DNA from 2 places in the Streptomyces sp. NPDC001663 genome. Region 2 is predicted to be linked to the other one. Evidence: riboswitches for the same ligand, from Rfam matches in the RefSeq annotation. Region 2 holds a riboswitch; the other holds the start of a gene.
What was found. A riboswitch is a leader RNA that binds a small molecule or an ion and turns the genes downstream of it on or off. The one in region 2 is predicted to bind cyclic di-AMP.
Positions count from the first base shown of each region.

Region 1: another riboswitch for cyclic di-AMP. It lies ahead of ACFY1L_RS16425 (M23 family metallopeptidase); the one in region 2 lies ahead of ACFY1L_RS08245 (NlpC/P60 family protein).

Region 1 is NZ_JBIAUR010000004.1:571,013-575,216, forward strand. It holds gene ACFY1L_RS16415 (HPr family phosphocarrier protein) at 208-489, shown strand; gene ACFY1L_RS16420 (GntR family transcriptional regulator) at 629-1,321, opposite strand; gene ACFY1L_RS16425 (M23 family metallopeptidase) at 1,509-2,273, opposite strand; cyclic di-AMP (ydaO/yuaA leader) riboswitch at 2,287-2,450, opposite strand; gene ACFY1L_RS16430 (M16 family metallopeptidase) at 2,664-4,052, opposite strand; gene ACFY1L_RS16435 (M16 family metallopeptidase) at 4,049-4,204, opposite strand, start outside.
Region 2 is NZ_JBIAUR010000002.1:416,111-420,314, reverse strand. It holds gene pcrA (DNA helicase PcrA) at 1-803, opposite strand, end outside; gene ACFY1L_RS08250 (ScyD/ScyE family protein) at 926-2,005, opposite strand; cyclic di-AMP (ydaO/yuaA leader) riboswitch at 2,291-2,439, shown strand; gene ACFY1L_RS08245 (NlpC/P60 family protein) at 2,448-3,605, shown strand; gene ACFY1L_RS08240 (tellurite resistance/C4-dicarboxylate transporter family protein) at 3,729-4,204, shown strand, end outside.

The DNA.
Region 1 (4,204 bases), on a different contig from region 2:
GCCCCAGAGTACGGCTCGCGTCCGACAACGGCGCGAGGCAGTCTGTGGAGAACGCACAGCAGTCCGTGGAGAACGCAAGAGGACGGGAGTCGGGCCGAGGCCGCGGTCCGACCACTCACTCCGGACGGTACGAAGGACCGCTCCGGGCATGCTTCACGTGTGGGAAACTGGTCTAGACAACCCTGAGACAGTGAAGGGCAGCATCACATGGCTGAGCGCCGCGTCAACGTCGGCTGGGCCGAGGGCCTCCACGCCCGCCCCGCTTCCATCTTCGTCCGGGCCGCCACGGCCGCAGGTATCCCGGTGACGATCGCCAAGGCCGACGGCAACCCCGTCAACGCGGCCTCCATGCTGGCGGTCCTGGGCCTGGGCGCCCAGGGCGGCGAGGAGATCGTCCTCGCCTCCGACGCCGAGGGTGCGGACGTCGCCCTCGACCGTCTGGCGAAGCTGGTCTCCGAAGGCCTTGAGGAGCTCCCCGAGACCGTCTGATCAAGGCATCACAGAAGGGCTCGTCCGAATTATCGGGCGAGCCCTTCGCATTTCCCGTGGCGGGACTGCAGAATTCTCGGTCGCGGGCAGCAGAAATAATCCCCCGCGAATTGTCTTCTCTTTGTATACGGCGCCCGTGTTAATGCCGCAGGCTCGACATGTTTACGGGATGTTGCGAGTTCCTCACACCGTTCGCGCGGTCCGGGCCGCCGAAGCGCAGCCGGTGCACCGCACTCGAGCGCTCGGTGTGCAGCGTCGTCACCGCCCGCGCGCGCTCACTGTCGCCGCGGGCCACGGCGTCGACGATCGCGCCGTGCTCCGCCCAGGACTCCACGGGGTTGGCGGGCGCCTCCACGGCGTACATCCAGGCGATCTTGTGCCGCAGCTGGGTCAGCATCGAGGTCAGGGCGGGGCTGCCGGAGGCCTGGGCGAGCGTCTCGTGGAACCAGCCCCCCAGGGAGCGCAGATCCTCGCTGTTGCCCCTCCTGGCCCGCTCCTGGCCCAGTCTGACCAGACCGCGCAGGACCTTCAGGTGGGCCTCGGTGCGCCGCTGGGCGGCCCGGGAGGCGCCCAGCGGCTCCAGCAGCATGCGCATCTCCAGCAGGTCGGCGGCCTCCTGCTCGGTCGGTTCCGCCACGCACGCGCCCGCGTGCCGCCGGGTCACCACGAAGCCCTCGGCCTCCAGGGTGCGCAGGGCCTCGCGCACGGGGACGCGCGAGACGCCGTAGCGGCGCGCGAGCAGTTCCTCGGTGAGCCGGCTGCCGCGCTCGTAGACACCGGCGACGATGTCGTCCCGGATCGCCGTGCACACCGAGTGCGCCGGAATACGCATGACCGACCTCCGACTTAATCCCCGTGAAACGTCGATGATTGACGTGTGTTCCGTGACTCTATTGCACGGAGCCGGAATTTCCGACGGCGGGCCGGAATCCATGGATATTTTTTGGACAGCAAGGCGACAGAAACGACGAAACCCCGGCTCGGGGAGCCGGGGTTTCAGGAGATCTTGCGGCCCGTCGTCAGACGTTCACGCCGTGCGAGCGCAGGTAGGCGACGGGGTCGATGTCCGAGCCGTACTCGGGGGTCGTACGGGCCTCGAAGTGCAGGTGCGGTCCGGTGACGTTGCCGGTCGCGCCGGAGAGGCCGATCTGCTGGCCCGGGGTGACCTGCTGGCCGACCGAGACACCGATGGACGACAGGTGGCCGTACTGGGTGTACGTGCCGTCGTTCATCTTGATCACGATCTGGTTGCCGTAGGACCCGCCCCAGCCGGTCTCGACGACGGTGCCGGAGCCCACCGCGTGGACGGTGGTGCCGCTCGCGGCGTGGAAGTCGATGCCCGTGTGGCTGCCGGAGGACCACAGGGAGCCGCCGGTCTTGTAGCCCGTCGAGACGTACGAGTTGGATATCGGCGCGACGAACGTGTTGAGGCGCTTGCGTTCGGCCTCGCGGGCGGCACGCTCCTTGGCCTCGCGCTCCTGCTTGGCCTTCGCGGCGGCCTTCTCGCGCGCGGCCTCCGCGGCCGCCTTCTTGAGCGCGGCCTCCTCGGCGGCCTGCTTCTGGGCATCGGCCTGGGCGTCGATCTTGTCGGCGAGCGTGTCGCCGATGGTGATGACGGGAGTGAGGCCGGTCTGCTCGACAGAGGTCTCGGCGGCGAGTGCGGGGGCGGCCAGGGCACCGACGACGCCGGTGGTGGCGAGGGCCGCGACGCCGGCGGCGCGCTTGGTGGTGCGGTGCGTCCGGCTGGGACGACGGTGCTTCCCGGTGGCGCGGGTGAACGCCATGTAGTGGCTTGTCCTTTCCTTCCTTCTCGCCTACCGGGTTAGCTGACGGGTTCGGAGCAGGAAGGTCTCCTACGGACCCCCTCGCTGCGCGCGCGGGCGTCCGATTCACCCCAGGGACTGCGATGGGTCCCCGGCTCCCCTGGCTCGCGCCGTACGGGGACTCGGCGATGGCTGTCCGGTGCCGCGGGTGCGGCGCGGTGCCTGACGGACAGCCCGGACGACGCTAAGCGGGGCCGCTTTCAATTCCCAAACGGATCAGGGTCTTTGTAGCGCATCCCACAGGGCAAACAGGAAGCTCTCCTTCAATTCTCTTTCAATTCGGACATAAGAGGGCCCTGGTGACTCATCAGTCACCAGGGCCCCCACGCGCGCGTGCAGCTGACTAGTGCTCTACTCGGCTGCCACGACGGTGACTTGGCCGATGCCGAGGGCCTCGACGGGCTCCTTGATCTGCGCCGCGTCACCGACGAGGACGGTCACCAGGCGGTCCACCGGGAAGGCGCTCACGGCGGCCGCGGTGGCCTCCACGGTGCCGGTCGCGGCGAGCTGCTGGTACAGCGTCGCCTGGTAGTCGTCGGGCAGGTGCTGCTCGACCTGGTCGGCCAGCGTGCTCGCGACGGCCGCCGCGGTCTCGTACTTCAGCGGCGCCACCCCGACGAGGTTCTGTACGGCGACGTCGCGCTCGGCGTCGGTGAGACCGCCCTCGGCGAGCGTGCGCAGCACCGTCCACAGGTCCTGAAGTGCCGGGCCGGTGTTGGGGGTGTCGACGGAGCCGCTGATGGCGAGCATCGAGGCGCCCGAGCCGTCCGGCGCGGACCTGAGGACCTGGCCGAACGCGCGCACACCGTAGGTGTAGCCCTTCTCCTCGCGCAGGACGCGGTCCAGGCGGGAGGTGAGGGTGCCGCCCAGGCAGTACGTGCCGAGGACCTGCGCAGGCCACACGCGGTCGTGCCGGTCGGGGCCGACGCGGCCGATGAGCAGCTGCGTCTGTACGGCGCCGGGACGGTCCACGATGATGACGCGCCCGTTGTCGTCGGCGGTCACCGGCGGGACGGGACGGGGTTCGGCCTTGGAGCCCGTCCACTCGCCGAGGGTCTCGCCGAGCAGCGCGTCCAGGTCGATGCCGGTGAGGTCGCCGACGACGACCGCGGTGGCCGTGGCGGGCCGGACGTGCCGGTCGTAGAAGGCCCGTACGGCCGCGGAGTCGATCTTCTCGACGGTCTCCTCGGTGCCCTGGCGCGGGCGGGACATGCGCGAGGTCGTCGGGAACAGCTCCTTGGAGAGCTCCTTGGCGGCGCGACGGGAGGGGTTGGCCAGCTCGTGCGGGATCTCGTCGAGGCGGTTGCGGACGAGCCGCTCGACCTCGCTGTCGGCGAACGCGGGCGCCCTGAGGGCGTCGGCGAGCAGTCCGAGCGCCTTGCCGAGGCGGGAGGCCGGCACTTCGAGGCTGATCCGGACGCCGGGGTGGTCGGCGTGCGAGTCGAGGGTGGCGCCGCAGCGCTCCAGCTCGGCGGCGAACTCCTCGGCGGAGTGCTTGTCGGTGCCTTCGGAGAAGGCGCGCGCCATGATCGTGGCGACGCCGTCGAAGCCGGCCGGTTCGGCGTCCAGGGGCGCGTCCAGGAGCACCTCCACGGCGACGACCTGCTGGCCGGGGCGGTGGCAGCGCAGCACGGTCAGGCCGTTGTCGAGCGCGCCGCGCTCGGGTGCCGGGAAGGCCCACGGCTTGGCCTCGCCCGCCTGGGGCTGCGGGTGGAACTGCATCGTGGCGAGCTCGGTCACTTGGCCGCCTCCTCGTTGTTGTCGCCGGCTTCGACCGTGGCCTCGGCCTCGGGGTCTTCGGGCGGGTCCGCGTCCTCGGCGATCTCTCCCGAGACCGGCTCGTAGACCAGCACCGCACGGTTGTCGGGCCGCAGGCGGGCCTTGGCAACCTC
Region 2 (4,204 bases):
GGGAAGGCGCGGAGCAGGTTGACCGTCGTCATGATCAGGTCGTCGAAGTCGAGGGCGTTCGCCTCGCGCAGCCGCGACTGGTACATGGCGTAGGCCTGGGCGAGGGTCTTCTCGAAGCCGTCGGCGGCCTGGGCGGCGAAGTCCTCCTCGTCGATCAGCTCGTTCTTCAGGTTCGAGATCTTGGCGCTGAAGGACTTCGGCGGGTAGCGCTTGGGGTCGAGGTCCAGGTCGCGGCAGACCAGGGCCATCAGGCGCTTGCTGTCGGCGGCGTCGTAGATCGAGAAGCTCGACGTGAAGCCGAGCTTCTTGCTCTCGCGGCGCAGGATGCGCACACACGCACTGTGGAAGGTCATCACCCACATCGCGTTCGCGCGCGGGCCGACGAGCTGCTCGACGCGCTCCTTCATCTCGCCCGCGGCCTTGTTGGTGAAGGTGATCGCGAGGATCTGGCCCGGATGCACGTTCCGCTCGCCGAGGAGGTGCGCGATGCGGTGCGTGAGCACGCGGGTCTTGCCGGAGCCGGCGCCGGCCACGATGAGCAGCGGGGTGCCGGAGTGGACGACGGCCGCGCGCTGGTTCTCGTTCAGCCCGTCCAGGAGCGCGGCCGCGTCGATCACCGGGCGTGGGGCGCCGTCGCGGTAATAGGCGTCCCGGTCCGGCGGCACGTCGAACTTCCCACCGAACAGATCGTCCGGAACCTGCTCCGGTACGTGATCGTCCTCGGGCGGAGGCGGGAGTTCCTCCTCGTGCCCGCGAGGGGCCTGGAGGTTCGCCAGGAAGCTGTCGTCAAAGAGGCTGCTCATCGCCTTCCGAGTCTAGGGCGCCCCACTGACAGCCCGCCGCCACCCCGAGAACATCGACGGATTCAGCGCCCCGGAGGGCCGGGAACCGGCCTCCCGGAACCCGGCCCTCCGGCCTCCCGCGCTCAGAAGCCGAGGATCTTCCAGACCTGGCCGCCCGGTGTCTTCTTGCCTTCCAGCACCGTGCCGTCACGGTCCGCGATGGACCAGGCCGAGACGTAGACCTTGCCGTCCCACGGGTCGACGGCCACGCCCGCCGGGAACGGCACCTGCACGTTCGTACGCTTGCCGCCCGAGACCTTGGTCACGACGCCGGCGAAGAGCTGGCTGACGTACAGGTCGCCGTCGCTGTTGAACGCGATGCCCGTGATCGAGCCGAAGCCGGACTTCCAGCCGAGGATCCTGCCGCTCCGGGGATCGACCTTCCACACGCGCGCGGTGGGCTTCTTGGGCTCTCCGTTGAGCTCGCCGACGTAGAGGTTGCCGTCGGGGCCGAGGGCCAGGGAGGTCGGGACGGCCTCGTGTCCGTCGTGGTTCTTGAACACCGTGAAGGGACGGGCCTTGCCACCCGGGGAGACCTCGACGAGGTCGTTGCCGGCCGCGTCCGCGACGATCCTGCGGCCGTCCGGGAGCGCGAGGACGCCGTACGGGTTGGAGTCGACGGACGCCTTGTGCGGGTTGTACTTCAGTTCTACGGCGGAGATGTCGGCGGCGATCCTGGCCTTGCCCCGCTCGATGGACAGCAGCTTGCCGAGCTTGTTCCAGGGCGGGGTGGTGGGCACGCCGGCCTCCGGCGGGGCCCAGGTCTCCACGCCCCAGACACAGCCGTTCAGGGCCGAGACGCCGTCGACGCCGACCGAGAAGCCGCCGTCGGGTGCGCCCGCCGACGGGAGGCCGTCGACCAGGCGGTAGTGCTTCCAGGCGCCCCCGTCCCAGAAGATCTTGGTGACCGCCGACGAGAGACCTATGCACGTCGGGCCCTCGGGTCCCTCCCCGAGGCACTTCTTGCCGCCGCGGCCGGCTTCGGCGACGTACAGATGACCGTTGTCGTACGAGAGCTGGCGCGGGTTGTCGAGGCCCTTGGCGATCACGCGGATCACGGGCTTTCCTCCGCCGTGGCCCCCTGCCGCGCTCGCGGGTGCGATGCCCGCGGTGGCGGCGAGGGCGACCGATGTGCCGACGACGAGTGCTGTGCGCTTCCTCATGGCCGAACCCCTCTCACCCGCCACGGCACCGGACCGTGGCTGGCTGGAAGTTAGCGGTCGAAAGCGGGCGGATGTCGTCACTCCGGTCAAAATACGTACAAGTTGACGCAGATCACTCCGTATTGGCGACGGCGAGCGACACTCTGACCAAAGGTCACGAAAATGTATCGGGCATATCGAACATCAACCTTCACAGGGGCCACACGAGTTGGCTACCGTTCCGAGCAGGCCGTACGACCCCCACCGGCGAACGTCGCCGGGCCGCGCGGCCTCCGCCGAGTCCGGGGCGCCGCCGCGCCGTCCGGAGCCGGGGACCCACCGACCTTGGGGTGAATCGGCCTAACTCCCCTCCGGGGCAAGGGCCGTAGGGCAACCCTTCCGAATCACCCGCCCGAACCCGACAGCTAACTCGGTAGGCGGAACATGGAAGGAGTCGCCACTCTTGGCGTCGCACCGCAAGTCGCGCCCCGCGGGTACGCGCGTAGCAGGCATACGCACCCCCGCCCTCGCCACCGCCGCCCTCACCTCGGTGGCCCTGCTGTCCCAGTCGGCGAACGCCGCCCCCGCCGCCGACGGGAAGCCCAGCCTCGAGGAAGTCGAGAAGAAGGTCGACGATCTCTACCGCCAGGCGGAGTCGGCCACCGAGAAGTACAACGCCGCCAAGGAGAAGACCACCAAGCAGCGCAAGCGCGTCGACACCCTCCTCGACGACGTCGCCGAGCGCACGCAGAAGCTCAACGAAGAGCGGGAGCAGCTTGGTTCCTTCGCCGCCGCCCAGTATCGGACCGGCGCCGCCGCGCCCGACACGGCGACCTTCCTGCTCGCCGACTCCCCGCAGGACTACTTCGACCAGACGCAGCTCATGGGACGGCTGACGTCCCGTCAGAAGACTGCGGTGGACGACTACTTCACCGAGCAGTCCGCGACGATGAAGAAGCGCCAGGAGGCCTCCAAGAGCCTCCGGACGCTCACCGAGACGCAGAGCGACCTGCAGACCGCCAAGTCCACGGTGCAGAAGAAGCTCTCCGACGCGCGCGATCTGCTGTCGAAGCTGACCGCCGAGGAGAAGGCGCGGCTCGCGGCGATCCAGAAGAAGAAGGAAGAGGAGGCCGCCCGCAAGGCCGCGGAGCTCGCCAAGCAGCAGGCGGCTGAGGAGAAGGCCAAGGAGGAGGCCGCGGCCCAGGACAGCGGCTCGTCCTCCGACACCGGTTCCAGCACCGGCACCTCGGACTCCTCCTACTCCACCAAGGCCGAGAAGGCGCTCGCCTTCGCCCGCGCGCAGATCGGCAAGCCGTACGTCTGGGGCGCCACCGGCCCCGGCTCCTACGACTGCTCCGGCCTCACCCAGGCCGCCTGGAAGGCCGCCGGCGTCTCCCTCCCGCGCACCACCTACGACCAGGTGAACGCCGGCACCACGGTCTCCCTCGCCGACGCCCAGCCGGGCGACCTGATCTTCTTCTACGACGACATCAGTCACGTCGGCCTCTACATCGGCAACGGCATGATGATCCACGCCCCGAAGCCGGGCGCGTACGTCCGCGAGGAGTCGGTCTACTACGGCGGCGAGTCGATCATCCACAGCGTGGTGCGGCCGGCGTAAGGCACCGGACCCACGATCACGTCGGAGCGGGCGCAGGGCCCGTGCCCTGCGCTCGCGCGCATTTCGTCGCTCCCGCGCGCGTGCCCCGCTCGCGCGGCGCCCCGCGCTCCTTAGCATCGGCCCATGTCCGGCCTCTCCCGCACATTCCTCTCGTCCCGCCTCTCCCCTTTCCGTGCCTGGTGGGCGCGGCGTTCGCCGGCGGCCGGGGCTGCCGTGATGGCGACCGCCATCCTGTCGGTCGGGCTGCATCTGACCGGGTACGAGGTGCTGTCGCGCGTGACGCTCGGGCTGGCCGGTGCCGCCTGGGTCGTGCTGGCGGCGGAGTTCGTCGAGCGGCTGGTGCGGGAACGTGAGAGGTGGCGGACGGAGGCGGGGACGCCGGGGGCGCTCACCGCCGTCGCGGCGACGTGTGTGCTCGGCACCCGGATCTCCGCACTCGGATGGCAGACCCTCGCCGAGGCCCTGCTCGCGCTGGCGGCCGTACTGTGGCCGGCGCTGCTCGTGGGCGTCGTACGGCACTGGCGGCGGCGTATGCCGGGCGCGGTGTTCCTGTGCTGCGTGGCCACGCAGGGGCTCGCCGTGCTCGGGGCCACGCTCGC